DNA from 4 places in the Haloechinothrix sp. LS1_15 genome. Region 4 is predicted to be linked to each of the others. Evidence: riboswitches for the same ligand, from Rfam matches in the RefSeq annotation. Region 4 holds a riboswitch; each other region holds the start of a gene.

Region 1 (7,524 bases), on a different contig from region 4:
ACCGCCGGGAACTGAAGGGGCCACAATGGACGAACGTACGACGGCGGTGGCAACGGGGTGCCTCCGTTCGCTGGACAGCCGGATGCCCGAGTTGGAGGCCCTCTACGAGGACCTGCACCGCCATCCGGAACTCGGCTTCGCCGAGACCCGTACGGCAGCGGCGTGCCAGCGGTGGCTCCGCGGCGCGGGCTACGAGGTGACAGGCGGGTTCGGCGGCACAGGAGTGGCCGGTGTGCTGCGCAACGGCGACGGCCCCACGGTATTGCTGCGCGCCGATATGGACGCCCTGCCGGTCGCGGAGGCCACTGGCCTGCCTTACGCGGCCACCGGCGCGCAGCGCGGCAGCGACGGCCGTGAGGTGTCTGTCATGCATGCCTGCGGCCACGATGTGCACGTCACGTGCCTGCTGGGGGCGGCCGAGTCGCTCGCGGCGGGCCGCCAGTGGTGGCGTGGCACGGTCGTCGCCGTGTGTCAGCCCAACGAGGAGGAGGGTAAGGGCGCGGCCGCGATGCTCGACGACGGCCTGTACGCGCACGTGCCCGTGCCCGATGTGGTGCTCGGGCAGCACGTCTCCTCGTTCCCCGCCGGCGTGCTGGCCTACCGCGAGGGACTTGCCATGGCCGCCGCCGACAGTTTCCGGATCACCATGTACGGCTCGGGAGGGCACGGTTCGCGGCCGGAGAGCACTGTCGATCCGGTGGTGATGGCCGCCGCCCTGGTGCAGCGGTTGCAGGGCATCGTCGCCCGCGAGGTAGCGCCCGGTGAGCAGGCGGTGGTCACCGTCGGATCCCTGCGAGCGGGCGAAGCTCCCAACGTCATCGCCGACCACGCAGTGCTCACCGTGAACGTGCGCACCTTCGACGACGCGGTGCGCGAACGCGTGCTGGCCGCGATCGGGCGGATGGCCAGGGCCGAGGCGACGGCGTCCTCGTCGCCTCGCGAGCCGGAGATCGTGCGGTTGAGCGAGTTCCCGTCGACAGTCAACGACGAGGCCACGGCCACCGCCGTCAACAGCGCTTTCGGCGCCTACCTCGGCCAGGAGCGGCTGATGGCCGCGCCCGCGACGTACGGCAGCGAGGACGTGGGGTGGTTCGCCACTAGGGCAGGGGCGCCGCTGTACTACTGGTGGCTGGGAGGTTGGGAACCGGACGAGTACCGGGCGGCCGCTGCCGAGGGGCGGGTCGATGCCGATATCCCCTCCAACCACTCACCCCGGTTCGCGCCGGTGAAGCAACCCACCCTGACCGCCGGGGTGCAGGCCCTGGTGGTCGCCGCGCTCGACCGGCTCGCGACACCCGCGCAGGCGACCGGTGAACCGGGTACGGGCTGAGTGGGCCCCTGATCGCCGAGCCAGGTCGACGAGCTACCGACCAGTTGGTATGGTTCCAGTATCCGTGACCACCGCGGTCGCCCAGACAGTGACGATGGTGCCGCGGCCTGGCGGCCCCGGCCGGAAGGGAGTGACGCAGCGTGCGGGTATTCACCGGGCTGGACGAGCTGGCCGCGGCGACGGGTGAGCACCTGGGATACAGCGACTGGCTGGAGATCACCCAGCAGCGGGTGAACCAGTTCGCCGATGCCACCGATGATCACCAGTGGATCCACGTCGACGTCGAGCGCGCGGCACGGGGACCGTTCGGTGGCACTGTCGCGCACGGATACCTCACGCTCTCGCTCATCCCGCACCTGGCACATCAGGTCTACCGGGTGGACGGCCTGAGCATGGGCGTCAATTACGGGTTGAACAAGGTGCGCTTCCCCTCGGCGGTTCCGGTGGGCTCGCGCGTGCGAGCGGGGCTGGAGCTGGTGGAGGTCACCCGAGGGGAGCAGGGCGCGCAGGTCGTCACGCGGGTGACCATCGAACTCGAAGACGCGCAGAAACCGGCGTGTGTGGCCGAGACCGTCGCGTTGCTAGTGCCCTGATCAGCGACCGAGCAGGGGAGTGTCGATGAGTGATGCCGTGTCGTCGGAGCCGTCGGAGCCGTCGGAGCCGTCGGAGCTGCCGGGGCTGGACCTGGCCGCGTTGCGGGAGTACCTGGACGGCGCCGTTCCTGGCTTGGTCGCTGGACCGTTGCGTGGGGAGTTGATCACCGGTGGCCGGTCGAACTTGACCTACCGTGTCACCGATGGTGTTTCGTCCTGGGTGGTGCGCAGGCCGCCGCTGGGGCATGTGCTGGCGACCGCGCACGACATGGGCCGGGAGTACCGGGTGATCAGCGCGCTGGCGGGTTCGGAGGTTCCCGTTCCCGCCACCGTCGTGCTGTGCGAGGACACTGCCGTTCTCGGCGCGCCGTTCTATGTCATGGAGCGCGTCGCGGGCCGGACCTACCGCAGGGACACGGAGTTGCGCGAGCTCGGTCGTGAGCGGACCCGATCGATCAGCGCCGGCATGGTGGAGGTACTGGCGCGGCTGCACGCGGTGGATCCGCACGCGGTCGGGCTGGGCGATTTCGGTAGGCCCGAGGGATTCCTCGAGCGCCAGGTGCGGCGCTGGCGCAAGCAGCTGGACGCCTCCCGCAGCAGGGAGGTGCCCGGTATCGACGAGCTCCACGTGCGCCTGGAGCGCCGGGTTCCCGCGGACGCGCCGCCCGCGATCGTGCACGGTGACTACCGGCTGGACAACTTGCTGATCGACGATGCCGACGAGGTCGCCGCGGTGCTGGATTGGGAGATGGCCACCCTCGGGGATCCGCTTACCGACGTGGCGCTGCTGGCGACCTACCGCGGCCTGTCGGAGATCCGGGGTTCGGACGCGGTGGCCGATGCCGGTGACGCTCCGGGGTTCCTGGAACCGGGCGAGATGCTGGCAGCCTACGCGGCCGCGTCCGGGCGCAGCCTGCCCGACATGGGCTTCTATCTCGGGCTGGCGCACTTCAAGCTGGCCGTGATCCTGGAAGGGATCCACTACCGGTACACCCAAGGCGCGACCGTCGGCTCCGGCTTCGAATCAGTGGGTGCGGTCGTGGAACCGATCGTGGCGTCCGGTCTGGACGCGGTGAAGGAGAGCTGATGGATTTCGCGTTCGACGAGCGCACCGAGGAGTTGCGGGCGCGGCTGACGGCGTTCATGGACGAGTGCGTTTACCCGGCGGAGCCGGAGTTCGCCAGGCAGCTGACCCGGCGCGAGCACCCGTGGGCCACGGTGCCAGTGGTCGCCGAGCTCAAGCAGCAGGCGCGTGCCAGGGGGCTGTGGAACTTCTTCCTGCCCGGCGACGACGGTGCCGGGCTGACGAACCTGCAGTACGCCCCGCTGGCCGAGATCACCGGGCGTAGCCCTCGCCTGGCGCCGGTGGCGCTGAACTGTTCCGCGCCGGACACTGGCAACATGGAGGTGCTGTCCATGTTCGGCACCGAGCGGCAGCGGAAGGAGTGGCTGGAGCCGCTGCTGGACGGCCGCATCCGCTCGGCGTTCGCGATGACCGAGCCGGAGGTGGCCTCCTCCGATGCGACCAACATCGCCACCAGCATCACCCGCGACGGCGACGAGTACGTCATCAATGGTCGCAAGTGGTGGATCACCGGGGCGTTGAACCCCGAGGCAGCGGTATTCATCGTGATGGGCAAGACGGACCCGGAAGCCGATCCCCACCGCCAGCAGAGCATGATCCTGGTGCCGCGTGAGACGCCGGGGCTGACGATCGAGCGTGGCATGACGGTGTTCGGTTACGACGACAGCGACCACGGCGGACACGCCGAGCTGTCCTTCTCGGACGTGCGGGTACCGGCGGATAATCTGATCGGCAACGAGGGCGACGGGTTCGCCATCGCGCAGGCCAGGCTCGGGCCGGGACGGATCCACCACTGTATGCGTTCGATCGGCATCGCCGAACGCGCGCTCGAGCTGACCTGCCAGCGCGCGGGCGATCGCGTCGCCTTCGGTCGTCCGCTCGGCGAGCAGGGCGTGATCCGTGACTGGGTCGCCGAGACGCGGGTACGGATCGAGCAGCTGCGGCTGCTCGTACTCAAAGCCGCGTGGCTGATGGACACCGAGGGCAACCGGGCCGCGCACACCGAGATCCAGGCCATCAAGGTCGCCACCCCGGCCACTGTGGAATGGATCCTCGACAAGGCTATCCAGATCCACGGCGCCGCCGGGTTGAGCCAGGACACCCCGCTGGCCGAATGGTACGCGGGCATCCGCACCCTCCGCTTCGCCGACGGCCCCGACGAGGTGCACAAAGCCTCCCTTGGCCGCAAGGAACTCCGCAAACACCAGCGGACCGGCTGAGCCGCGGCCGTCCGCGAGATTCATCGCCACCCCCAAGCGACACGCCTATATGGGAGTCGTTGCTCCGGCGGCCCCAACATGTAGGGTGCATGCTGCCGATGGTTCACCGGGTGCCGCCGCACCCGGTGTGGCAACAGGGAACCCGGTGCGAATCCGGGACTGCCCCGCAGCGGTGAGTGGGAACGACCGCCGTCATCACGCACTGGGCGCGCCGCGCCTGGGAAGCGACGGCCAGTAGGAACGGCCGGCGTGGCCGAACGCCCGCGAGTCCGAAGACCTGCCATCGGTGCGCGCACCACGCGGTGCGCGCCGTCCGGGACCTCGAGGGTGGGTCCGCGCAGGCGATCCGGTGGCACCGGGAGCCGGCCGTGCCGGTGGCCGGGGTGGTCATCGCGCTCTCGCGCGCTCGCGTCGAGGTACCGGGCATCGTCGTTCGAGCTCGCGAGAGGAGAGCAACGGTGACCGAAACGCTGTACGCCGCACCATCGCCCCCCGAGGTGTCGATCGTCGACGCCGGGGGAGCGCGGTACCCGCTGGACGCTAGCCGGGTGCGGGCGGTGGTCGAGCAGGCCTGTAGGGACGTGGACGGGGTGGATCCGGCCGCGGTGCTGGACGCCTGTTGGCCGTGCCTGTACGACGGGATGAGCGCCGCGGAACTCGACGAGGCACTTGTCATGAGCGCGCGCACGCTGATCGAGACCGAACCCGGGTACTCCCGGGTGACCGCGCGGTTGCTGCTGGACACGCTGCGCGGGGAGGCACTGTCCTACCTGGCGGCTGCCGTAGCTGGCGGGTCGACCGCTGAGCGACCTGGCGCGTCGCACCGGCCGGATCAGGAGCAGATGCGTGAACGTTACCCCGGTTACTTCACCGCGTTCGTACATCGCGCCGTCGAGCTGGGCCAGCTCGATCCCGCGATGGCGCGGTTCGACCTGGCACGGGTGGGCGCTGCGCTGGTGCCGGACAGGGACCTCAGTTTCGAGTTCCTCGGGCTGCGCACCCTGTACGACCGGTACCTGCTGCACGACGGTGGGATCCGTTACGAGCTGCCACAGGCGTTCTTCATGCGGGTGGCCATGGGGCTGGCGCTTCGCGAGGACGACCCCGACCGCCGAGCCGTGGAGTTCTACGAGCTGCTGTCGACGTTCCGCTTCATGGCATCCACACCGACGCTGTTCAACGCGGGCACCACGCGCCCCCAGCTGTCCTCATGCTTCTTGACCACTGTAGACGACAGCCTGGACGCGATCTTCCGTTCGTACCGGAACAACGCGTTGCTCGCGAAGTACTCGGGCGGGTTGGGCAACGACTGGACGCCGGTGCGCGGGCTCGGTGCACACATCGCGGGCACCAACGGGAAATCGCAGGGCGTCGTGCCGTTCCTCAAGATCGCCAACGACACCGCGATCGCGGTCAACCAGGGAGGCAAGCGTAAGGGTGCGGCCTGTGCCTACCTGGAGACCTGGCACATCGACATCGAAGAGTTCCTCGAACTGCGCAAGAACACCGGGGACGAGCGCAGGCGGACCCACGACATGAACACCGCGAACTGGGTGCCGGACGAGTTCCTCCGGCGGGTCGTCACCGACGGCGAGTGGACGTTGTTCTCCCCCGACGAGGTACCCGACTTGCACGAGCTCTACGGCCACGCGTTCGCCGAGCGCTACCGCGCCTACGAGCACGCGGCGCGACGCGGCGAGATCCGCGTGCACCGGACGGTGCGGGCGGTTGACCTCTGGCGGCGCATGCTGACCATGCTGTTCGAGACCGGCCACCCGTGGATCACCTTCAAGGATCCCTGCAACCTGCGCTCACCGCAGCGCCACGCGGGTGTGGTGCACTCCTCCAATCTCTGTACCGAGATCACCCTGAACACCAGTGCTGAGGAGGTGGCGGTGTGCAACCTGGGGTCGGTGAACCTGGCCGCGCACCTCTCCGGTGCCCGGATCGACGATCGCCTGCTGGAAAGCACGGTGCGCACCGCCGTGCGCATGCTCGACAACGTCATCGACATCAACTTCTACACCGTTGACGAGGCACGGGCGGCGAACCTGCGGCACCGCCCCATCGGTCTCGGCGTCATGGGTTATGCCGAGACGCTGTTCGCGATCGGCGCGCCCGTCGACAGCGAGCAGGCGGTGGAGTTCGCCGACCGCAGCATGGAGTTGGTCAGCTACCACGCCATCGACGCGTCGAGCAGGCTGGCAGCCGAGCGGGGAAGGTACGAGTCGTACGAAGGATCACTGTGGAGCGAAGGGATACTCCCCATCGACTCGCTCCGGCTGCTCGCCGGATCCCGCGAGGACGGCGAGTGCGATGTCGACACATCGACCACCCTCGCGTGGCAGGCACTGCGTGAGCGGGTGCGGCAGCGGGGGATGCGTAACTCCACGGTGCTGGCCGTGGCGCCGACGGCGACCATCGCCAACATCTGCGGCGTGTCGCCCTCGGTCGAACCGGTGTTCCGCAACCTCTACGTCAAGTCGAACATGTCCGGCGAGTTCACCGTGATCAATCCGTGCCTCGTCGAGGACCTCAAGCGCCACGGCCTGTGGGACGAAGAGATCGCCGCTGAGCTCAAGCGGCAAGACGGCAGCCTCGCCACGATCGACAGGGTGCCGGAACAGCTGAAGCGGCTGTACGCCACCGCGTTCGAGATCGACAGCAGGTGGCTGGTCGAAGCCGCCTCGCGCAGGCAGAAGTGGATCGACCAGGCACAGTCGCTGAACCTCTACATCGACACGCCGAGCGGCCGCGCGCTCGACGAGCTGTACCGGCACGCGTGGCGCAAGGGGCTGAAGACCACCTACTACCTGCGCACGCGGGCGGCCACCCGCGTGGAGAAGAGCACGCTGGACCGCGCCGACGGTGCGCTCAATGCCGTCCCAGCCACGGTGACCTACTCCTGCGGCACCGGCGACGAGGACTGCGAGGCGTGCCAGTGACCGGCGCGCCTGCGATGCGGCGACACGCACCGCCCGCGACGAAGCGCAGTAGCCGGCCAGCCAACCACCGCGACAGCACTGTCAGGAGCATCACATGACGCCATCCGCCAGCGACGCGACCACCACGGACACCACGGACACCTACCCTGCGGGGGCGATAGGGCTCGGCACCATCGATCGGGGAGCGGCCCGCGTGACCGTCGACGACAAGTCGATGATCAACGCCCGTGCCGACGTCAACCAGCTACTCCCGCTGAAGTACCACTGGGCGTGGGAGAAGTACCTCGCGGGCTGTGCCAACCACTGGATGCCGACCGAGGTCGGTATGCACGCCGATCTCGCGTTGTGGAAG
Region 2 (7,524 bases), on a different contig from region 4:
GGACCTGGAGGAGGAGGTGGCGCTGGCCAACATCGCGTTGGACCTGCTCGGACAGGCACGGCTGCTCTACAGCAGGGCGGGGCAGGTGGACGGCTACGGGCGGGGCGAGGACGAGCTGGCGTTCTTCCGCGCCGAGCACGAGTTCGGCAACGTGCGGCTGGTCGAACCCAGGCTCGGCGACTTCGCGCGGTTGATCGTCACCCTGCTGGTGTTCGCCACCTGGCGGCTCGCCCTGCTGCAGCGGTTGTCCGGCTCGGCCGATCCGGTGCTGGCGGCGATCGCGGCCAAGGGTGTCAAGGAGGTCACCTACCACCGCGACTACGCGGCGAGCTGGGCCGTGCGGCTGGGCGACGGCACCGACTACTCGCACGCCCGCGCGGCAGAAGCGGCGGAGGCCGTCTGGCCGCTGGTCGACGAGTTGTTCTCGACGCATCCGGTGGAACAGCGGGCGGCGGCGGCCGGGGTCGGTGTCGACCCGGCTACGGTGGCAGAGGAGTGTGCTTCGGTGCTGCGGACCGTGCTGACCACTGCCACGCTGTCGGTGCCGGAGGTGGCGCCGCTGTCCGGCGTCGCCGGTCGCGCGGGACGGCACGGCGTGCACACCGAGACGATGGGTTACCTGCTGGCCGAGCTGCAGAGTGTGGCCCGCGCACACCCGGAGGCGACATGGTGACCACCAGCCAGCACACCGGAACCACCGGGCACGCCCGGGCGGTGGCCGAGCAGGTCACCGATCCCGAGCTACCCATGCTCACCCTTGCCGACCTCGGCATCCTGCGGGAGGTCTCGGTACGCGGGAATGCGGTGCGAGTGACGATCACCCCCACCTACTCGGGGTGCCCCGCGCTGGAGACCATGCGAGCCGACCTGGTGGCCGCGCTGACCGGCGCAGGCTACTCCGAAGTGGACGTGCGGACCGTGCTCGACCCGCCGTGGACCACGGACTGGATCAGCGAGCGCGGGCGGCGCAAACTCACGGAGGCGGGGATCGCGCCGCCCGGCCCCGCTGACGGGCACGGTGGTGGGCACGGTGATGGGCCGGTGCCACTGACCCTGCACGCCCCCGCGCCGCGTGTGCCGTGCCCGCGGTGCGGTTCGGTGGACACGCGTGAGCTGTCGCGGTTCGGCGCCACGGCGTGCAAGGCGCTGTGGCAGTGCCGCGCGTGCCGTGAGCCGTTCGAACGTGTCAAGGAGATCTAGAGAGGTTCGTGGTCGTGTCCACCCGCCTGGAGTTCCACGCCCTGACGGTGAGCCACGTCGAGCGGCTGACCGAAGACGCAGCCGCAGTGACGTTCGATGTGCCCGGCGAACTGGCCAAGGCGTACGCGTTCGCTCCCGGCCAGTCGGTGGTGCTGCGCCGTGTCGTCGATGGGGTGGAGCAGCGCCGCAACTACTCGATCTGTGCAGCGGCCGGGCAGCCGTTGCGGATCGGGGTTCGGGAGATCACCGGCGGGGTGTTCTCCACGTGGCTGGTGCGGCAGGTCCGGCCGGGCGACGAGATCGAGGTGTCCACGCCGACCGGCTCGTTCACCCCGGACGGCACCGTCGGTGCGCACCACGTGCTCATCCTGGCGGGGGCGGGCATCACGCCAGGCCTGTCGATCGCGGCCTCGGTGCTGGCTGACGGGCGGAGCACGGTGACGCTGCTCTACGGCAACCGGCGGACCGGGACGGTGATGTTCGCCGACGAGCTGGCCGACCTCAAGGACCGTTACCCGGAGCGGCTGGAGCTGGTGCACGTGCTCTCCAGGGAACCGCGGGAATCCGAGCTGTTCACCGGCAGGCTCGACGGGAACAAGCTGCGCACCCTGCTGCCGTTGCTGCTGCGGATCGGCGCGGCGGACGACTGGTGGCTGTGCGGACCGTTCGGTATGGTCACCGAGGCCGATACGGTGCTGACCGAGCTGGGCGTGGATCGCGAGCGGATCCACCACGAGCTGTTCTACGTCGGCGACAGTCCACCGGAGCCGGAACGGCACCGGGAACCGACCGTGACCGGTGCCAGCAGCGAGGTCACCGTGATCCTCGATGGTAAGTCGACCACGGCGGAGCTCTCGCGGGAGCAGCCGATCCTCGACGGCGCGCAGCGGATGCGCCCCGACCTGCCGTTCGCGTGCAAGGGCGGGGTGTGCGGCACCTGCCGCGCTCGCATCACCGAGGGCAAGGGCCACATGCGCCGCAACTTCGCCCTCGAACAATCCGAAGTGGATGACGGTTTCGTGCTGACCTGCCAGACACTACCGGAGTCCGAGCGGCTGACTGTGGACTACGACGCGTAGCGACCCGCCCGGGGGCTGAACGTGACGTTCGTGCCCTCTACGGCACTGGACGTCACGTTCAGCCCCTCCCCCAGAGGCAGGGCGGGGGACCGGAAGGCTCGGCGGGAGTCCGGTCCCCCGCTTCGGTGGTGATCAGCCGCTCGCTACGCCGCGGCGGGCGCGCACCTGGTGTGCGGCTGTCACGAGGTTCCGCAGCGCGGGCTCGACCTCGTCGTATCCACGGGTCTTGAGTCCGCAGTCGGGGTTGACCCACAGCCGCTGGCCGGACACCGCGTTCAGCGCCAGCTCCAGCTGCTCGCTCACCTTGTCCACGTCCGGCACCTGCGGCGAGTGGATGTCATACACCCCCGGTCCCACACCACGGGCGAAGCCAGCGGCGTCGAGGTCGTCGAGCACCTCCATGCGCGACCGCGCCGCCTCGATGCTGGTGACATCGGCGTCGATGGCGTCGATCGCGGGCAGGATGTCGCCGAACTCCGAGTAGCACATGTGCGTGTGGATCTGTGTCGCATCCGAGATCCCCGACGTGGCCAGCCGGAACGACTCCACAGCCCAGTCGAAATAGGCTTTGTGCTCGGCCGAACGCAGCGGGAGCAGCTCCCGCAACGCGGGTTCGTCCACCTGGATCACCCGGATCCCTGCCGATTCCAGGTCGTGCACCTCGTCGCGGATCGCCAGTGCCACCTGCCTGGCGGTCTCGGCCATCGGCTGGTCGTCCCGGACGAACGACCAGGCCAGGATCGTCACAGGGCCGGTGAGCATGCCCTTGACCGGCCTGTCGGTCAACGATTGCGCGTACGAGGTCCAGTCGACCGTCATCGCGCTCGGACGGGAGACGTCGCCGTACAGTACGGGCGGCCGGACGCACCGCGACCCGTAAGACTGGACCCAGCCGTACTCGGTCGCCGCGAATCCCTCCAGCTGCTCCGCGAAGTACTGCACCATGTCGTTGCGCTCGGGCTCACCGTGGACGAGCACGTCGATCCCGAGATCCTCCTGCAACCTGATCACGCGCTCGATCTCGGCGCGCATGGCGCTACGGTACTCCTCCTCGGTGATCCTGCCCGCACGGTAGGCGGCGCGGGTCTTGCGCACCTCGCTGGTCTGTGGGAAGGAACCGATCGTGGTGCTCGGCAGTTCCGGTAGTCCCAGTGCGGCCTGCTGCGCCTTGGCCCGCTCGGCGTAGTCACTCCTGCGGCTGTGCTCCGGCCGGAGCGCTTCCAGCCGTGCCCGCACCCGGTGCTGGCGCAGGTCGGTGGCGTTCGCGCGATCGGTGGCCGCCGCGCGGGCGGAGGCGAGCCGATCGGCCACCGCGTCGGTGCCCTCGCGCAGCGCGGTGCCGAGCAGCACCACCTCGTCCACCTTTTGCCTGGCGAATGCCAACCAGGAGCGCAACCGCTCGCCGAGGTGGGTCTCGGCGTTCACGTCGTACGGCACGTGCAGCAGCGAGCACGATGTCGACACGCCGACATGCCGAGCGGATCCGAGGAAAGTGGCTGCTTTGGACAGCGCGGCGTCCACATCGGTACGCCAGATATTGCGCCCGTCGACGACACCGGCGACGATTTCCTTTTCCTGCACGCCGGACACCGATGCGAGCCGGTCCACGGCGGACGGGTGCGACACCAGGTCGACGGCCAGTGCCTCGATCGGGGAACGCGCCAGTACGCCGAGCGCATCACCCAAGTCGCCGAAGTACCCTGCTGTCATGATCGCGGGCCGGTGTTGTAGCTCCCCCAGCGCCTGGTATGCGCGGGCCAGCGCCTCGAGCTCCGCATCGGTCCGGTCTGCCGCGTAAGCTGGCTCGTCCAGCTGGACCCACTCCACGCCCTCGTCGTGCAGCGTGCGCAGCAGCTCGGCGTAAGCCTGGAGCAACGGCTCCAACAACCGTAGCGACTCGAAGTCATCCGGGGTTCCGTCGGCGGGCTTGGCCAGCAGCAGGAACGTCAGCGGCCCCACAAGCACCGGTCGGGTGGTGATACCGAGCGCCCTGGCTTCCCGGTACTCGTCGAGCGGCTTGCCGCCTGCCACAGAGAACCTGGTCTCTGGCCCGAGTTCAGGCACCAGATAGTGGTAGTTGGTGTCGAACCACTTGGTCATCTCCATCGGGGGCGCGTCGGGTGCGCCGCGTGCCGCCGCGAAGTACGTGTCGAGTTCCGACAGGCCCAGCCTGGTGAAGCGCTCCGGCAGTGCGCCGAACAGCGCGGCCGTATCGAGTACCTGGTCGTAGTACGAGAAGGTGTTCGACGGCACGCTGTCTAGGCCCGCTTCGGCCAGTTCCCGCCAGGTGTCCTGCCGCAGCTTGCGCCCGGTGGTCACCAGCTCGGATTCGTCGATCCGGCCGGACCAGTACCCCTCCAGCGCACGCTTGAGTTCGCGGTCGGGACCGATCCTGGGATAGCCGAGAACAGTCGTGCCGATTCGGGTTCGTTGACTCATCGCTCTCTCCCTCGCGAGCTCGTCGGATGAGCCCGAGCATGGCGGGGATGAAGCGGGAGCGCACGCGCGGCACACCTGGGGCCGCTCGAGTCGCCGCGCCCACCCTCGAGGCTCGGACTCGCGCTCGCCGGTTGGCGAGCGCACCACGGGCAGGTCTTCGGACTCGTGGGCGATGGCCGGATCGGCCTGGCCTACTGGCCGTCGCTTCCCGGAGGACCCCTCCAGTGCTTTTACCTCGACCGGTGTCAAGGTGACGGCGTTCGTTCCCACTCACCGCTGCGGGGCAGTCCCGGATTCGCACCGGGTTCCCTGTTGCCTCCCCTCCCGGCGGCACAACGGCTGGTTGCCGTCACCCCGGAAGGAGAACCAGTGGCAAGACCGAGCGTAACAGCAGGAGCCGGTCCCGCGACCCCGTACAGGGGTGACCTGCAGCACCCCGCAGACCCTGTTATCGAACGGCACGGGTGTACAACGAACGGGCAACGAAATCGGTGAACGGTCGGCGTAGTCGATCAACGGGAGAATACTGGGGCCTACCGTGATGCGGTCACATCGAGCGCGTGTGGCCAGTAGTGACAAATGGTGTTTCCGGAATTCGGTCGCCCCTGCGATGGCCGGGTGGCCATTGCAGAGGCATCGAGCGACGGAGGAAAATCGAACGTAGTGACACAACGGCACAGCACGGAAGCGAACAACGCTGTACGGTGCGCGAACGCGCGAGATCGCCGCTGTTCGCCACGTCCCCGACGGACATAGAGGTGATTCGTGGCCACCATACGTGCCGAAGGGCTCTACAAGATATTCGGTCGCAAGGCCGAACAAGCGTTACGTCTGCTGGAGGACGGCGCCGATAGGGAAGAGGTTCTGCGTCTCGGTGTGACACCGGCTGTCGTCGATGCCTCCTTCGAAGTCAAGGAAGGCGAGATATTCGTCGTCATGGGACTGTCCGGGTCGGGCAAGTCCACGCTGATCAGGATGCTCAACGGGCTGTGGGAACCGACCGCGGGCCACGTTCACATCGACGACGTCGACATCGCACGCATCGGGTCCAAGCGGTTACGGCAGGTGCGCAAGGACAAGATCGGCATGGTCTTCCAGCACTTCGCACTGTTGCCGCATCGGACGGTGGTGGAGAACGCCGCCTACGCGCTGGACATCCAGGGAATGGGCAAACGAGAACGGTTCGACCGTGCCGCCGAAGCCCTCAAGATGGTGGGCCTCGGCGGTTGGGAGGAAAAGTTCCCGGCACAGTTGTCGGGAGGTATGAAGCAGCGTGTCGGCCTGGCACGGGCGCTGGCCTCCGGCAGCGACGTGATGCTCATGGACGAGGCGTTCTCGGCGCTGGACCCGCTGATCCGGCGCGAGATGCAGGACCAGCTCATCGAACTGCAGGCGCGTCTCGGTAAGACCATCGTGTTCATCACCCACGACCTGAACGAGGCCATGCGGCTCGGCGATCGCATCGCGATGATGCGCGAGGGTCGTATCGTGCAGATCGGCACCGCCGAGGAGGTGCTCAACGACCCGGCCACCGACTACGTGGCGCAGTTCGTCGCCGACGTCGACCGCACCCGGGTGCTGACCGCCGAGAGCATCATGGAACCGGCGCAAGCCGTCATCGGCGCGGGCACCGGACCCCGCACGGCCCTGCGCACCATGCGCGAGTACCAGGTCGGGTTCGCCTTCGTGGCAGCGAGGGACCGCACCTTCCGTGGCACGGTGCGCGACGAGGACGTGGCGGTGGCAACCAACCGGGGAGACAGCTCCCTCGACAACATCCTGGACCCAGCCGCGATCGCGGTGCACAGGGACACGCTGCTGGCCGACCTGTTCGGCCCGGCCTGCGAATCCTCGGCACCGCTTGCGGTGGTGGACGACGAGCACAGGCTGGTCGGTGTCATCCCGCGGGTGACTCTGCTCGCGGCCATGGCCAGCGCGGCGACCGATGGGACCGAGGCACCGCAGCACGGCGAGTCTGGTGACGCGTCCGGCCCGGACGCCGACACCGCGGCCACCTACGAGGGGAGTGGACGCTGATGCGCATCGGTGAGTTCGACCTGCTCGAACCGCGGCTCCGGCTGGGCGACGCGGTGGAGGCCGCGTTCGACTGGTTCACCGACACCTTCCGCACCGCGCTCGACGGGGTCAGCGCGGCGTTGACGGGCGCGTACAACCTGCTGACCGACATCTTGTTGCTGGCACCGTTCTACGTCGTGATCGTGATCCTCGCGGTGTTGGCGCTGGTGGTCCGCTCCTGGCGGTTCGCCTTGTTCACGATGGCGAGCTTCTACCTCATCGTCGCGATGGACCAGTGGTACACCGCCATGCACACGCTGTCGCTTGTGCTGGTGGCCGCGGCGGTGGCGGTGGCGCTGTCGATTCCGCTGGGCATACTGGCGGCCAAATCGAACACGTTCGAGGGAATCATCCGACCGGTCCTCGATTTCATGCAGACGATGCCGCCACTGGTGTACCTGATCCCGGCGCTGGCCGCGTTCGGGGTCGGGGTGACCGGTGGCATCGTGGCGACGGTGATCTTCGCGATGCCGCCGGGGGTGCGGTTCACCAACCTCGCCATCCGGCAGGTGGATACCGAGGTGGTCGAGGCGGGCCAGGCGTTCGGTGCCTCGCCCCGCCGGATCCTGCGGCAAATCCAGCTACCGCTGGCACTGCCGACGATCATGGCCGGTATCAACCAGGTGATCATGCTCTCGCTGTCCATGGTCGTGCTCGCCGCGTTCGTCGGGGCCGCAGGTCTCGGTGGCGAGGTCATCAACGCGCTGATGCGGCTCGACGTTCCGCAGGG
Region 3 (7,524 bases), on a different contig from region 4:
CGTCCAGATCTGCGCCCGGATCGCCGGGAGCTTGGCCGGATCCATCGCGGAGATGTTGGCGTACTCATCGAGCAGCTGCTCCAGCCGCGCGATGTCGCCGTAGCTCTCCGCGCGAGCCATCGGCGGGATCAGGTGGTCGACGATGGTGGCGTGCGCCCGGCGTTTGGCCTGGGCGCCCTCGCCCGGATCGTTGATCAGGAAGGGATAGATCATCGGCACGCTGCCCAGCACCGCATCCGGCGCGCAGGAGGCCGACAGGGCCGCGTTCTTGCCGGGCAGCCACTCCAGTGAGCCGTGCTTGCCGAGATGGACCACGGCGTGCACGCCGAACCCGCCCTCGCTCCGCGGCGCTTCGAGCCACCGGTACGCGGCGAGGTAGTGGTGGCTGGGCGGCAGGTCCGGGTCGTGGTAGATAGCGATCGGGTTCTCGCCGAAGCCGCGCGGTGGCTGGAGCATGATCAGCACGTTGCCCGCCTGCAGCGAGGCGAGCACGATGTCGCCCTCGCTGTTGCGCGAGTAATCGACGAACAGCTCACCAGGGGGCGGGCCCCAGTGCTGCTCGACCTGCTCGCGCAGGTCGGCGGGCAGCTGCTCGAACCACGCGCGGTAGCGGGCGGCGGGTACCCGGATCGGGTTGCCCGCGAGCTGCTCCTCGGTGAGCCACTCGGGATCCTGGCCACCAGCGGCGATCAGAGCGTGGATGAACGCATCGCCTTCGGGCGCTTCGGAGCGCTCCACGTCCTCGCCAGGGGTCGGTTGCCGGGACGACTCGGCACCCGCCGGGGTGGTCTCCACCCCGGGGATGCCGTCACCAAGGTCGTAGCCGTGCTCGCGCAGCGTGCGCAGCAGCCGCACCGCGCTGGCCGGGGTATCCAGCCCGACAGCGTTACCCACCCTGGAGTGCTTGGTGGGGTAGGCCGACAGCACCAGCGCGATCCTGCGCTGTTCCGGCGGGGTGTGCCGCAGCCGCGCATGCCCCAGCGCGATCCGCGCCACCCGGCTCGCACGTTCGGCGTCGGGGAGGTAGCGCGGTAGGCCGTCCTCGTCGGTCTCCTTGAACGAGAACGGCACGGTGATGATCCTGCCGTCGAACTCGGGCACGGCGACCTGCGAGGCGGCATCCATGGGGGACACGCCCTCGTCGTTGTCCCACCACTCGTCCCGGTCGCTGGTCAGGCACAGTGCTTGCAACATCGGGATGTCGAGCTCGGCCAGCTCGGCGACGTCCCATGCCTCGTCGTCGCCACCGGCGCTCACCGCGGACGGTCGCGTCCCCCCGGCCGCGAGCACCGTCACCAGCACCGCGTCCGCCGCGCGGAGTTGCTCGATCATCTCCGGTTCGCGGGTGCGGAGCGTGGCGCAGTACATCGGCATCGCCTGACCGCCCGCGTCCTCGACGGCACGCGACAGGGTCTCCACGAACGCGGTGTTGCCTGCGAAGTGGTGTGCCCGGTAGTACAGGATCGCCACCACGGGCCCGTCCATCGACCGCGGTTCACGCTCCAGGAAACCCCAGGACGGCTGCTCGGCGGGCGGGTCGAAGCCGTCGCCGGTCAGCAGCAGCGTGTCGGACAGGAAGTGGTGCAGCTGCGTGAGATTCTCCGGACCGCCGTGCGCCAGGTACGTGTGTGCCTCGCGGGCGATTCCGGCTGGCACGGTGGACAGCTCCATCAGCTCGGCGTTCGGCGCCTGCTCACCGCCGAGCACGACCACGTGCGCCCCGCTGGCGCGTACCGCGTCGAGACCCTCTTTCCACGCCCGCTCGTCACCGAGGATGCGCACCACCACGATCGTGGCGCCGTCGAGCAGGCCGGGCAGCTCGTCGAGGTCGATACGCGCCGGATTGCCAAGGCGGTACCCCATATCGCTGGCACGTGCGCTGAGCAGGTCGGTGTCCGAGGTGGACAGCAGAACGATCACGGTGGTCTCGGCTCCTCTCGGGGTGTCCGCGCCCCGGTTGGTCGGTCGTCGCTGGTTGGAGTCTCCTGGCTGCAGGATCGTCGCTCGCCCCGGCCTTCCAGACGCTGCCGTTCCGGCGCCCGTGACCTCGGCCCGTGATCCGGGCTGGGGCTCGCTCCCCTCTCACAGTGGCGGGACCGCCCCGGACTCGCACCGGGTTCCTCCACTTCCAGCGGGCTTGCCCGCACCTCACTCTCGCCGGGGCCGGAGCCCGCGTCAAGCCGAGGTGCCAGCACACAATCTACAGTGACAGCCATGCCGGATCCGTACCCCGCCCCGTGGGCGGGCACCGCTCACCGGGAACGCCCCGACGCCTGCCCCGGCGCGCTGACCACTCACGACGCCGCCGACGGGCGGCTGGCCAGGGTGCGTGTGCCGGGAGGCAAGCTGGCAGCGGGCCAGCTGGTCGAGCTGGCCGCCTGCGCCGAGGAGCTCGGTGACGGTGTGCTGCATCTGACATCCCGGGGCAACGTGCAGCTGCGCGGGCTCGCGCAGGCGATGCTGGGCGAGCTGGCCGATCGGCTGGCCGAGGCGGGACTGCTGCCCTCGCCAAGCCACGAGCGGGTGCGCAATATCCTGGCCTCCCCGGTCAGCGGGCTGACCGGGGGTGTCGCCGACGTGCGTGCCCTGGTGGGCGAGCTGGATCGCGCGGTCTGCGCGCGGGCGGAGCTGGCCGGGCTACCCGGCCGGTTCCTGTTCGGCCTGGACGACGGCCGAGGCGACATCGCGGGTGACCGGATCGATGTGTGCTGGCGCGCGGTGACTCCGGACACCGGGGCGGTGCTGCTCGCCGGTGCCGACACCGGGCTGCGGGTGCGCACCGGCGACGCGGTGGCGGCGCTGGTGGCGGCAGCCGTGGCCTTCGCCTCCTCGCGCGGCGACGCCTGGCAGGTGCGCGAGCTCGTTACCGGGGGCGGGGCGTGGGGATCGCTGGTCGATGCGGTGGCAGCCGAGGTGACCTGCCACCCGCAGGCACCGTGCTCGTTCACCCCTGGCGGCGAGCTCGCGCTCGGCGGCCACCGGCAGGACGATGCCCGCGGTGAACGCTGGTGTGTCGTCGCTGGTGTGCCGCTCGGCGCGCTGCCCTCGGCGGCCGCTCGGTCGCTGGCCACCGAGGCGCCACGGCTGGTGATCACGCCATGGCGGTCGGTAGTGCTTCCGGATCTCGAAGCGACCGCGGCAGCGAGCGTCACAAGGCGGCTGGCCGCCGACGGCCTGCTGGTCAGCGACGGAGAGCCGCGGCACCGGGTCACCGCCTGCATCGGGGCACCCGGCTGCGACAAGGCGCGCGCCGACGTGCGCGCGGACGTGAGCGAGCTCATCCGCACGGCAGGTGGCGCGCTGGCCGGGACAGCCGCGGCGGCACACTTCTCCGGGTGCGAGCGCCGCTGCGGGAAGCCGTGGGCGGCGGGAACCACCGTGGTCGACGTACTGGCTGCCGAGGAGGGCGGCTACCGGGTCGACGGGCGGTGGGTGCCCACCGTGACGTTGGCGGCGTCGTTGGCGCGCGCCATGGGCGATGGCAGGAACAGCACCGACTCCAGGGAAGGACGCCGATCGTGACCGATCACCCGCTCGAGTCCCCTCTCGAGTACCTGCGCGACGGGTCCGAGATCTACCGGCGCTCGTTCGCCACGATCCGCGCCGAGGCCGAACTCGGAGACCTCCCCGCGGACGTGGAGCGCGTCGCGGTCCGCATGATCCATGCCTGCGGGATGGTGGACCTGCCCGGTGACCTCGACTACGCGCCGAATGTGGTGGCTGAAGGGCATCGGGCGTTGGCCACGGGTGCACCGGTGCTCACCGACGCGAAGATGATCGCGGGAGGGGTTACGCGCAAGCGCCTGCCCGCCGGGAACGAGGTGCTGTGCACCCTGGCCGATCCCTCGGTGCCCGAGCTTGCCGGGCGGCTGGGTACCACGCGCAGCGCGGCCGCGCTGGAGCTGTGGCGGGAGCGGTTGCCCGGATCCGTGGTGGCCATCGGCAACGCCCCGACGGCGTTGTTCCGGCTACTGGAGCTGCTGGCCGAAGGGGTACCCGCCCCTGCGGCGATCATCGGTACCCCCGTCGGGTTCGTCGGCGCCGCCGAGTCGAAGACCGAGCTGGCCCGCCAGGCGCCCGCGCCGTATTTGGTGGTGCACGGCAGACGCGGCGGCAGCGCTATGGCTGTCGCCGCCATCAACGCGATCGCGACGGAGGCTGAGCTGTGAGCGGGGCACGAACCGGCAAGCTCTGGGGTGTGGGGCTCGGGCCGGGGGACCCGGAGCTGGTCACCGTGAAGGCGGCACGGCTCATCAGCGAGGCGGAGGTCATCGCCTACCACTGCGCGCGCCACGGGCGCAGCATCGCCCGCTCGGTGGCCGAACCCTACCTGCGGGACGGGCAGCTCGAGGAGCGGCTGATGTACCCGGTCACCACCGAGACCACCGACCATCCCGGGGGGTACGAGGGCGCGATCGCGGAGTTCTACGAGCATGCCGCCAAGCGGCTCGCCGAGCACCTGGATGCGGGTAGGGATGTGGTGCTGCTCTGCGAGGGTGATCCCTTCTTCTACGGCTCCTACATGCACATGCACGAGCGGCTGCACGACCGCTACGATGCCGAGGCGATCCCGGGCGTGACCTCGGTGAGCGCGGCCGCCTCGCAGCTCGGACGCCCGCTGGTGCAGCGCGAGGAGGTACTCACCGTGCTGCCCGGCACGCTGCCCGGCCCCGAGCTGGCGATGCGACTGGCCGACACCGACGCCGCCGCGGTGCTCAAGCTGGGGCGTACCTTCACCTCGATCCGGTCGGCGCTCGCGGAGGCAGGCAAGCTCGACGAGGCCTACTACGTAGAACGGGCCACCTGGGGACAGCAGCGGATCGAGCCGATGGCCGAGGTGGACCCGGAGTCGGTGCCGTACTTCTCGGTTGCGGTGCTGCCGAGCCCCGCGTATACGGCGCGCACCTCAGGGGAACAAGCCGACTCGCCGGAACCGGCTCAGGCGGCGGGGGCCGCCTGCGGTGAGGTCACGGTGGTCGGGCTCGGCCCCGGCGGGACCCAGTGGCTGACGCCCGAGGCCGACCAGGCACTGGCCGAGGCCGAGCACCTGGTCGGTTACGGGCCCTACCTGGCGCGAGTGCCGCAGCGCGCGGGTCAGCAGCGCCACACTTCCGGCAACCGGGTCGAGGCGGACCGGGCGGCGCACGCGCTGGAGCTGGCCGCGGCAGGCACCCGGGTGGCGGTGGTGTCCTCAGGGGACCCCGGGGTGTTCGCGATGGCCGCCGCCGTGCTGGAGCGGGCCGAGACCTCCCGGTGGGGTGACGTGCGGGTGCGGGTGCTGCCCGGGATCACGGCTGCCCAGGCGGTGGCAGCGCGGGTGGGCGCGCCGCTGGGACACGACTACTGCGTGCTGTCGCTGTCCGACCGGCTCAAGCCGTGGGAGGTGATCGAGCGCAGGCTGGAGGCTGCCGGAGCGGCCGACCTGGCGGTGGCGATCTACAACCCGGCCTCGCGCAGCAGGACCACCCAGCTCGCCGACGCGCGCGAGGTGCTGCTGCGCCACCGCGACCCGGCGACACCGGTAGTGGTGGCGCGCGACGTCGGCGGCGAGGACGAGTCGGTGCGGGTGACCACCCTGGCCGAGCTGGACCCGGCACAGGTGGACATGCGGTGCCTGCTGATCGTGGGTTCCTCGACGACGCGGGTGGTGCGGCGCGACGGCAGCACCACGGTGTTCACGCCCCGGTGGTACGCGGCAGGACACGAGCCAGCATAGCCTGCGGCGCGTCTACTGTGGATCGGGTGTTCCCTCGGGCCAGACACAGGGGGAGGAAGCGCCGATGCGCATCGCCCCTTGCTGGTTGGCTTTGAGGGTCATGCGGAAGCTGTCATCGTTGTTTTCGACCCAGAGGAACTCGTATTCTGGTTCGTTGTCGAGGACGCGGAAGTTGTTGTTCTGCCACCATGTCTTGAGGGTGTCGAAGTACGTGGGGATCTCGTCGGGATCCAGTCCGACCACTTCGTAATCGCGGCTGGCGAATTTGCGGCCTTCTGGGCCGTGGTCGTCGGGGTCGGTGCAGTCGCGGTCGTGGTAGTGGTGGGGGTTGGTGAGTTCGGCGGCGTCGGGGAGCTGGGCGAGGGCGCGGTCGATGTAGTCGTCGAGCCGGTCGTTGGCTTCGTCGAGGGTGATGGTCGGTTGCATCCCTGCTCCTAGTGTGGTGCATCCGAAGAGTACAAGCGATGCGAGGATCGCGATCAGTCCGAACGTTCTGGGAGCTGGCGCCTGCATCTCATGGTCCTCCTGCATCTTCGCCCGGCGGTGTCAGCCGCCAGTCGGCGCTTGACCGGCGATGATTCGCCCCATGTTCGTGAGCGCCTTATTGTTCGGGTCCCAGTACTGACTGTGCGCGCCGAGGCTCTTTCCCAAGAGGAGGCCGCTATCACCGGGGTCTGATGCGAACGTCACGGCCCCGAAGTCATCGGCTATGGGTTGCTGTTCGTGGATGGACTGGGGTGTTCCCCTGATGACGTCGTTCTCGGCGGTTGTCGCGTAGACGTTGCCGGGATCGATGCCGAGGTCGCTGGCGTGCTCGACGCCGACGCCGGGGCTTCCGACGAATACCATCCGATCGACGTCGAGCTCCTCATGTCTGGCGGTGTGTCCGATGGTGGTGCTGCCGTAGCTGTGCCCGATCAGCGTGTGTTGCGAGCGGCCCGGCTCGTCGTAGGTGGCACGGAGCCCGTCCTGGAATCCGGCGAGGTCGTCGGTGGCCTGCGCGGCGTAGTGCTCACGGGTGGCTTCGGTGACCACGTTCTGCGGGGCGTCATAGCCGACTCAGGTGATCACCGACGTGGAGCCGGTTCCATGGAACGCCGCCTCTCGCTGCATATCCTCCCCGCGGTTCATCAGCTCTCCGATGCCGTCCAGGCCTGCGCCGGTGCCGGGGACGTAGGTCGCGGTGTGCTCGGCGGTGTCGGGGTTGCCTTTGGCGATGATGGCCTGACCGTTGCCCGCAGTGTCGATGCCGAGCAGGTAGTGGCGCTGATCGTCCGGGGCGTTGGCGGTGCTGGCGAGCCGGTCCTCGATCGCATTGATGCCGCCCAGCTTGCTCTCGATCTCGGCGATCTGGTCGCGCAGGTGGCGCTGTTCCTGCGAGCCGAACCGGCTGAACGGGGTGTCATCCAGCCGCTGCTGGAGCTCCTCGCTGCGGTCGATGAGCTGCTGCTTCTGCTCAGCCAGCACGATGCGGTTGGCGGTGTCCCTGGCCTCGGCGGGGATGCCGTCGGTGGCGCCGACCCATTGTGGGTTGGCCTCGAGGACCTGGGCCTGCTCGGCCTCGGACAGGCCCGTCCACCAGCGGTGGACCTCCTCCGGTTCGGCGCCGCGCGGGGGTTCCAGCCGGGCCGGGTCGCCCTGGCGGGCGTCGACGATCTCGCCTTGCTCGGCGCGGTCCAGGATCGCGGCCAGTTCGACGTCGATGTCATCGGCACGCTCCAGGATGCGGCGGATGGTGTCGATCAGCTCTGCCCTGACCTGCCCGCGCTCGGCCTGCACGGCGGCGACCTGCTCGGCGGGCACGTCCG
Region 4 (7,524 bases):
AGTCCCTGCCCCACAGCAGCCTCGCCGAACGCACCAGCAGGGGCTCGGGCATCACCCTGGCCACCGCCCCTGTGGTGGTCTCCGGCGGTCGCGGTGTCGGCAGCGCGGAGGGCTTCGCCGCGCTCGAGGAGCTGGCGGAACTGGTCGGCGGCGCGGTGGGATGTTCGCGCGTGGCCACCAACAACGGGTGGCGCCCGCACAGCGACCAGGTCGGCCTGACGGGCACCAAGATCGCTGCGGACCTCTACATCGCCTGCGGGATCAGCGGCGCCACCCAGCACTGGGTGGGGTGCATGGGCGCCAAGACTATCCTCGCGATCAATACCGACCCGGAGGCGCCGCTGGTCAGCCGCGCCGACTACGCGGTGATCGGAGATGTGCACGATGTGCTGCCAGCGGTGGTAGAGAGGGTGCGGGCCCGCCGGGAGGCCGCTGCGAGCTAGCGTGCTCACCTCCTCGGACAACGGCTCCGTAACCCTCGTGCGGCTGCGTGTGCTTGACGTCAATTCCTTGCTGCCCACGATGTAGACTTGCAAGCCGTGGATATCACCAACGACGACCGTGCACCTGGCCGCGTCCAGTCCGTCGAACGGGCGGTGACCATCCTCGAGTTTCTCGCCGCGAACGGGTGGTCCGGGGTCACAGACGTCGGGAACGCTCTCGGTGTCCACAAATCGACGGCGTTCCGGTTGTTGAACACCCTGGAAGGCCGCGGCCTCGTCGAACAACATGTCGACAGCGGCAAGTACCGCCTCGGCTTCGGGCTGCTCCAACTCGCCCACGCGGTGACCGTGGGCCCCGACATCCGCAGGCAGGCGCAGCCGGGATGTGAGTGGCTGGCACAGCACACCGATGAGACGATCACGCTGTCGGTGTGCGAGGAGCACGAATCGGTCACCATCGATCAGATCGTGTCCACCTCCACGGTGGCCAGCCGGAGCTGGCTCGGCAGGCGGATTCCGCTCCACGCCGCGGCGTCCGGCAAGATCTTCCTCGCCTCGATGCCCGAGGAGGAGTTCGAGGAGGTGATCAAGGGCCCGCACGAACGGTTCACCGAGGGCACCATCACCGACCCCCGGTCGCTACGCGAGGACATCGAACGGTCCCGCTCCAACGGCTACGCCACCACAGCCGAGGAGTTCGAGGAGGGGTTGAGCTCGATCGCCGCCCCTGTCCTGGGATTCGAAGGCGACGTGGTCGCTGCCATCAGCATCTCCGGCCCGACCTACCGCCTGGACGGCGAGCGCCTGGCCGAATTCGCCCCCCTGATCCTGGAAGCAGCAGCCCAGGCATCGGCGGGCTTCACCTACGAGTGGCACGGCCACACAGCCACCGCGACGGACATGTCCGGCGAGGGCGGGCAGGCGTAGGTGGTGAGCCGAAGGGCCCCTTCGGTACATATCCAGTACCGGAGGGTCCCTTCGGCTCACCACCTGCGCGCTAGAACAGGGCGCTTGCCAGGTCCCTGCGCGCCTTGAGAACCCGCTCGTCGTTCGGGTCGAACAGCTCGAACAGCTCGACGAGGTGGTTGCGTACCCGGTCCCGATCGTCCCCCGCAGCGCCGCGGATGGTCCTGATAAGCCGGTCGAATCCCTGCTCGACCTGCTGCTGTGCCACCGCGAGGTCTGCCGCGGCCAGCTGCGCATCGATGTCACCAGGATCGGCGTCGGCGCGGGCGACGACCTGCGGGTCGATGCCCGAGGTGCGGGCGAGGAAGCGGGTCTGCCGCAGCGCGGCCACCGCCTCCTCGTTGTTCGGCTCGGCCTCGACGATCCGCTGGTAGGCCGCCTCCGCGGCGGCGAAGTCACCGCGTGCCAGTGCGTCCTCAGCCTCGGTGAACCGGGGATCCTCCTGCTCGTCCTGCTCCGCACCCTGCTGCGCGGCCTGCTCGGCGGCCGCGATACCGGGCAGCTTGTCCCGCAGCGCGTCGAGCAGCGTATTCAGCCAATTGCGGATCTCCTGCTCGCCGAGCGCCCCGCTGAACGCGTCCACCGGCTGGCCGCCTGCGACGGCGATCACCGTGGGCAGCGACTGGGCGCCGAACAGCTGCGCGATGCGCTGGTTGGCGTCGACATCGACCTTGGCGAGTACCCAGGAGCCGCCGTACTCGGCAGCGAGCTTCTCGAGCACCGGGCTCAGTTGTTTGCAAGGCTGACACCAGTCGGCCCAGAGATCGACCACGACCAGGGTGTTCCTGGACCGGTCCACCACCTCGGCCTGGAACGTCGATTCGGTGACATCGACGACCACACCACCGGCTGGCGCGGCATCCTGCGCCCCGCCACTGCCCGGCGTACCCTGCTGACGCGCCGCGTCAGCGCGTTGCTTGAGGCCGGAGAGGTCCACCGCACCCGACAGCGCGGCCGCGGCCGCTTGCTGGTTCGCTTGCCTACCTTGTTGTCCACCTGGCTGTCCACCTGCTTGTGTCACGATCCCATCGTGACACGGATGACCACGCCGGATCCTGCGAGGTCGCGGCGACGGCGAACCGGGATCCACCGGAATCCGAGCAGCCCTCTCCTTCGCTGGTAGTTTCAGGCGTATGGACCGCAGCCCGCTCCCGTTCGACCCCATCGCTCGGGCCGCCGAGCTGTGGGAGGAGCAGATCGGCCCGTCGACGACGATGGCGGCCGTCACCGGCATCATGCGCGTGCAGCAGATCATCCAGACCGCGGTCGATACCGCGCTGAAACCGCACGGATTGACGTTCGCCCGGTACGAAGCGCTCGTGTTGCTGACCTTCGCCCGACGCTCCAGCCTGCCCATGCGAGTGATGGGTGAGCGGTTGCAGCTGCACCCCACCAGCGTCACCAACATCGTCGACCGGCTCGAGCGGGACGGACTGGTGGTGCGCAAACCGCACCCCACCGATCGCCGTACCACCCTCGTCGAGATCACCGAGGAGGGCCGCCTGCGCCGCAAGCAGGCAACCACGGCCGTCAACGAGATCGACTTCGGGCTGCACGGGCTCACCCACCGGCAGACCGAGCAGCTCATCGACCTGCTCACCCGGGTGCGCAAGGCTGCGGGCGACTTCCGTTCCTGACGCGCGACAACCCGCCACCGAGGTCCGGCGGCTCCGGCCGTGGTCACACTGCCAGGGCTGAGGGCCCGCCTTAGCTGTCACCCTCGCAGGCGTTGCGGAGGTTGGTGAACGCCTTGGCGATGGCATCGCCGAGCCCACCGACCTCACCGAGCACCTGCGGGTCCGCGAGCACCCCGATCCGCACACTGCCGCGGTAGACGGTGACCGCCACGGACAGTGCCTGACCGAGTGCCAGCGGAGCCAGTGGCCAGATCTGCCGCAGCCGGGCACCGTCCAGAGCTAACGGCACGTCTGGCAGCGGCACCGTGCTGACCATCGTGTCGAACAGCAGCGGCGATACCTGCGCGGCCAACGGGGTCGTCACCCGATGCATCCCGGCGGGAACAGCTTCGGCGAGTAGCGGGAAGGCCCCCGCGCCCCGCTCGGGCCCGCGACGCTTGTTGCGCTGCATGGCACCGGTCACCATCCGGACTCGCTCGATCGGGTCTGTGGTCCCGGCTGGCAGGTCACACAAGTATCCGGACAGGTGGTTACCACCCTCGCCCGCGGCGTCGCGCCTGCTCCGCACACTCACCGGAACGAACGCGCGCAGGTTCCATTCACTGCCTGCCGCGGCGCCGTCCCGGTTCCGGATCCAGTCGCCGAGTCCGCCCGCGATGACCGACAGCACCACATCGTTAAGTGTGCCTCCCGTCCATTTGCGTACGCGGTGCATCTCATCGGTGTCCAGCCGGACGAAGGCGGCTTCCCGCCGGGAGGATCCTGCCAGCATGCTGGTGACAGGGGAGCTGGCAGCCAGCGGCCGCACCGCGGCGAGCGTCGACAATGCCACGCCCGCCAGCCGCTCTACCCGCCTGCGCACCCCGGATGCCGCCGCGACCGCATCGGCTGCGGTGCCGGGCAAGTCCCGTAATGTGCGAGCGGCCCAGCCCGCCAACGCCGCGGGCCCCGGCAGCGTTGGCGGGGTTGATGGGTCCGAGTCGGCAGGCCGCGCCTGCCGCCCACGCCCTGGCGGCACCCCGTCCAGCAGCGGCGCGGCCACCGAGAACGAACCGGCCGCGTCGGCGAGGGCGTGGTGCATCTTGAACACCACGGCGAACCGGCCGTGCGCCACGCCGCCGAACACGTGCGCCTCCCACGGCGGCCGGCCCTCGAGTAGCGGCTGTGCCATCACGGTCGCTGCGGCGGCTTCGAGCTGTTCCGGCTGGCCGGGACGGGCGAGCATGTGGGTATGGATGTGATCGGCGGGGTCGAAGGTCGGGCACCGGCGCCAGGCCTTGCCTGCCGGTGGCCACCAGGTGTCGGTCGCGGTTCTGGCCAGCTCCGGCACGGCAGCCGCCCGTTCGGCCAGCAGCCTGCCGATGCGGGCCGGATGGACCGGGCAGTCGGGTTCGAACACCAGCGCGGCGCCCAGGTGCATAGGGCGATGGCTGCCCTCGAGGCACAGGAACGACACATCCAGTCCGCTGAGCCGCGTGGCGGCGCGATCAACCGGCCCGCCAACCGAGCGAGCAACCACTGCCCTCTCCTTACGGTGTTCCGCAGTTGCCTCTCCACCCGATCGTCCGGGGACGCGCGAGCACGAACCGGGACCACGCCATCGCGCCCGAGCAGAAAAGCATCTATTGTCCACACTGAATAGCGGCACGACTCGAAGACGTCAAAGCGCACACGTACCGGGACCGCACCGGCACGTCCCCGAACTCGATGCGCCCCGCATGAGCCGGATTCCCGTACCGCACCCCAACGTAGTCGCGAGAAGCGCGTTAAGGTAATCCGCCGATCGGGTGCCATTGCTCCGAAAAGGTGTCGGGATTCCACCACACAGCGGCACTGCCACGGCGCTCGCCGTAGTCCGCGCTCCGCTCGCATCGGGACACGCGCGGGGCAGCTCAGGCCATGGCCGGGCGCTCACCAGTCACCAGCGCCACACCACCACGGCCGGTGCAGCCGGGACCGTCGAGCCTGCCGGTCCGCAATGCCCACGCCTCGAACCACCAGGTGAACAGCGGCGGCACGCCCGCGGCCAGCGCCAGCGCCAGCGTGCGGTAGCTCCAGCCGAACACCCGGAAAGTCGCCAGCGTCACCGCGACGTAGGCGAGAAACAGCACACCGTGCACCAAGCCGGCGACGGGAACGCCGCCCTCACCGAGGCCGAGGATGTACTTGGCGAACATGGCAGCGAGCAACGCCACCCAGGAAAGCGCCTCCGCGATGGCCACGGCCCGGAACACCGTTACCGCTGTGCCGAACACGGTTACCTCCTCGAGTTGTGCCTGCCGCCACGCGATCGCGTCGCGACCGGCTCGCTGGTTCGCCGCCGCATGGCCAGACCTGCATCTTCAGCGGCACGAACCCGTTTCACTAACCCAGTGTGCAGCGTGACCACGCTCACCAGGGGTATGGGGTGCACTTGCCGTCCCCGGTGTTCGGGTGAGATGTTGAATCACCCGAACACGTGAAGATGACGTTGCCGTAGTGCACGGGAAGCCGGTTCCAATCCGGCGCGGTCCTCGCCACTGTGACCGGAGGGCCCGTCCCATGACGCCACTGGGCGCACAGCGCCTGGGAAGGCGGGACGGGCAGGGCATCAGCCCAACTCCGGGAGCCAGGAGACCGGCTACGGCGACCGACGCAAGACGAGCCACGAAGGATGGTTTGCTTGACAACATCATCATGGCGGTCATCACGACCGTCGAGCCACCGCCGATCGCCGGGTGCGTCGCGCGCCCGCGTCACCCTGTCCCTCTGCGCCGTCCTCGCCCTCGGCCTCGCCGCCTGCGGTACCGATGAAGCCCCCGGCTCCGAGGAGGAGCAAGCAGAGGTCATCCGAAACTGCGACGTCGACGTCCCCGTCGACGAGCCGCCCGAGCGGCTCTTCGCCGCTTACCAGCCCGCCATCGAGATGGCCCACGCCCTCGGTGTCAGCGACCGCCTGGTCGGCACCGCCTACCTCGACGCCGAAGTGCTACCGGAGTATGCCGAGGCGCAGCAGGGCCAGCGGTACTACGAGAACCTGCCCAGCCGCGAGGCGTTGCTCGAGACCGAGCCCGACTTCGTGCTGTCGGGATTCAACGGAGCCTTCACCGACGAGCAGTTCGGCACCAGGGCTAGCCTGCGCGAGCTCGGCATCGAGAGCTGGATCTTCAGCCCGCTGTGCCCCAGCGAGGACGGCATGGACGACGAGACCATCGACCCCTCCGCGGTCACCATCGAGGCGATCTACTCGGATCTGCGCGAGCTCGGCACGGTCTTCGGCGCGAGTGACCGCGCCGAGGAGATCGTCGCGGACATGCAGGCGACGATCGACGAGGTGCGAGACACCGTCAGCGAAGCCGGAGACGGGATCGAACGGCCCTCGGTGGCCGTGGCACGCCCGGACGGCGACGGGTTCCGCGTGGCAGCGGGCCCGGACTTCACCACCGAACTGGTGAAACACGCCGGGGGCGAGAACGCCTTCGCAGATCTCGAACAACGGCGCAACATGGACGTCAGTACCGAGGAGATGATCGCTCGCGATCCCGATCACATCTTCGTCGACGTCTGCTGTGACGCCGAGATGACCGCGGCCGACGCCGCGGACGACGTCGAGGCCATCCTGTCCGATCCGGCGCTGGCCAACATCGAAGCGGTAGCCGAGGGCAACGTACACGAGTTCACCTTCGCCAACCGCTCGGCAGGAGTGCGCAGCGCTCCGGTGATCGCCGAGATCGCCGCGACCATCCACCCCGAGCTGTTCTGAGAGGAGGCCCGATGGCTGTGACAGTAGCCACCCGCCAGGGCCTCCGGACCGCCTCGGTAGCCGCGATCACCACGCTCCTCGTAGCCGGTTGCGCAGCCACCGACGGTAACGGTGGCAGCGACGGGGGCGAGCAGGCCACCGAGACGATCACGAGTTGCGGCGTGGAGATCACTACCGACGAGGCGCCCGAGCGTGTGTTCGCCGCCTACCAGCCGGCTATCGAGATGGCCTATGCCCTCGGAATCGAGGATCGGCTGGTCGCTACCGCGTTCATCAACAACGAGATCCTCGAGGAGTACGCCGGGGCGCATGCGGGGCAACCGTTCTACGAGCGGGTACCGAGCAGGGAAACCGTGCTCTCCTACGAGCCGGACTTCATCCTCACCAGCGCCTACCGGCTGTATACCGAGGAGGGCATCGGCTCGCGAGACGGGTTGGCCGCTATCGGCGTGGACACCTGGCTGTCCGCAGTCGCCTGCCCCGACGCCGACGGCGAGCGCATGGCCGAGTTGCAGAGCATGGACAACGTCTATAGCGACCTGCGCCAGCTCGGCGAGATCTTCGATGTCCGCGAGCGCGCCGACGAGCTGATCGCCGAGTTCTCCGGAACCATCGAGCGCGTCGAGGAGGCCGTCGCACAGGCGAATCACGAGCCCACGTTGGCGATCGCCCGGCCGGATTCCGACGGCTTCCGTGTCACCGGCGGCCTGGACTTCTCCACCGAGATCTTCGAGAT

What was found. Region 4 has a riboswitch for cobalamin ahead of F8178_RS13925 (ABC transporter substrate-binding protein). Riboswitches for the same ligand answer to the same signal wherever they lie in the genome.
Region 1: another riboswitch for cobalamin. It lies ahead of F8178_RS05505 (ribonucleoside-diphosphate reductase subunit alpha); the one in region 4 lies ahead of F8178_RS13925 (ABC transporter substrate-binding protein).
Region 2: another riboswitch for cobalamin. It lies ahead of metE (5-methyltetrahydropteroyltriglutamate--homocysteine S-methyltransferase); the one in region 4 lies ahead of F8178_RS13925 (ABC transporter substrate-binding protein).
Region 3: another riboswitch for cobalamin. It lies ahead of cobN (cobaltochelatase subunit CobN); the one in region 4 lies ahead of F8178_RS13925 (ABC transporter substrate-binding protein).

The regions. Positions count from the first base shown of each region.
Region 1 covers NZ_WBXM01000003.1:57,956-65,479, forward strand. Annotated here, with positions in the region: gene F8178_RS05485 (amidohydrolase) at 26-1,330, shown strand; gene F8178_RS05490 (MaoC family dehydratase) at 1,471-1,923, shown strand; gene F8178_RS05495 (phosphotransferase family protein) at 1,949-3,010, shown strand; gene F8178_RS05500 (acyl-CoA dehydrogenase family protein) at 3,010-4,227, shown strand; cobalamin riboswitch at 4,310-4,527, shown strand; gene F8178_RS05505 (ribonucleoside-diphosphate reductase subunit alpha) at 4,686-7,172, shown strand; gene F8178_RS05510 (ribonucleotide-diphosphate reductase subunit beta) at 7,267-7,524, shown strand, end outside.
Region 2 covers NZ_WBXM01000009.1:21,727-29,250, reverse strand. Annotated here, with positions in the region: gene paaC (1,2-phenylacetyl-CoA epoxidase subunit PaaC) at 1-673, shown strand, start outside; gene paaD (1,2-phenylacetyl-CoA epoxidase subunit PaaD) at 667-1,200, shown strand; gene paaE (1,2-phenylacetyl-CoA epoxidase subunit PaaE) at 1,209-2,279, shown strand; gene metE (5-methyltetrahydropteroyltriglutamate--homocysteine S-methyltransferase) at 2,412-4,718, opposite strand; cobalamin riboswitch at 4,870-5,032, opposite strand; gene F8178_RS14545 (glycine betaine/L-proline ABC transporter ATP-binding protein) at 5,484-6,755, shown strand; gene F8178_RS14540 (ABC transporter permease subunit) at 6,755-7,524, shown strand, end outside.
Region 3 covers NZ_WBXM01000009.1:87,678-95,201, reverse strand. Annotated here, with positions in the region: gene cobN (cobaltochelatase subunit CobN) at 1-1,920, opposite strand, end outside; cobalamin riboswitch at 1,979-2,123, opposite strand; gene cobG (precorrin-3B synthase) at 2,215-3,522, shown strand; gene F8178_RS14865 (precorrin-8X methylmutase) at 3,519-4,169, shown strand; gene F8178_RS14860 (precorrin-2 C(20)-methyltransferase) at 4,166-5,716, shown strand; gene F8178_RS14855 (hypothetical protein) at 5,729-6,142, opposite strand; partial or broken gene F8178_RS14850 (alpha/beta hydrolase) at 6,263-6,763, opposite strand; gene F8178_RS14845 (hypothetical protein) at 6,776-7,524, opposite strand, start outside.
Region 4 covers NZ_WBXM01000008.1:121,139-128,662, forward strand. Annotated here, with positions in the region: gene F8178_RS13895 (electron transfer flavoprotein subunit alpha/FixB family protein) at 1-443, shown strand, start outside; gene F8178_RS13900 (IclR family transcriptional regulator) at 540-1,370, shown strand; gene F8178_RS13905 (tetratricopeptide repeat protein) at 1,441-2,430, opposite strand; gene F8178_RS13910 (MarR family transcriptional regulator) at 2,543-3,046, shown strand; gene F8178_RS13915 (wax ester/triacylglycerol synthase family O-acyltransferase) at 3,117-4,565, opposite strand; gene F8178_RS13920 (DUF3817 domain-containing protein) at 4,939-5,301, opposite strand; cobalamin riboswitch at 5,506-5,686, shown strand; gene F8178_RS13925 (ABC transporter substrate-binding protein) at 5,709-6,788, shown strand; gene F8178_RS13930 (ABC transporter substrate-binding protein) at 6,800-7,524, shown strand, end outside.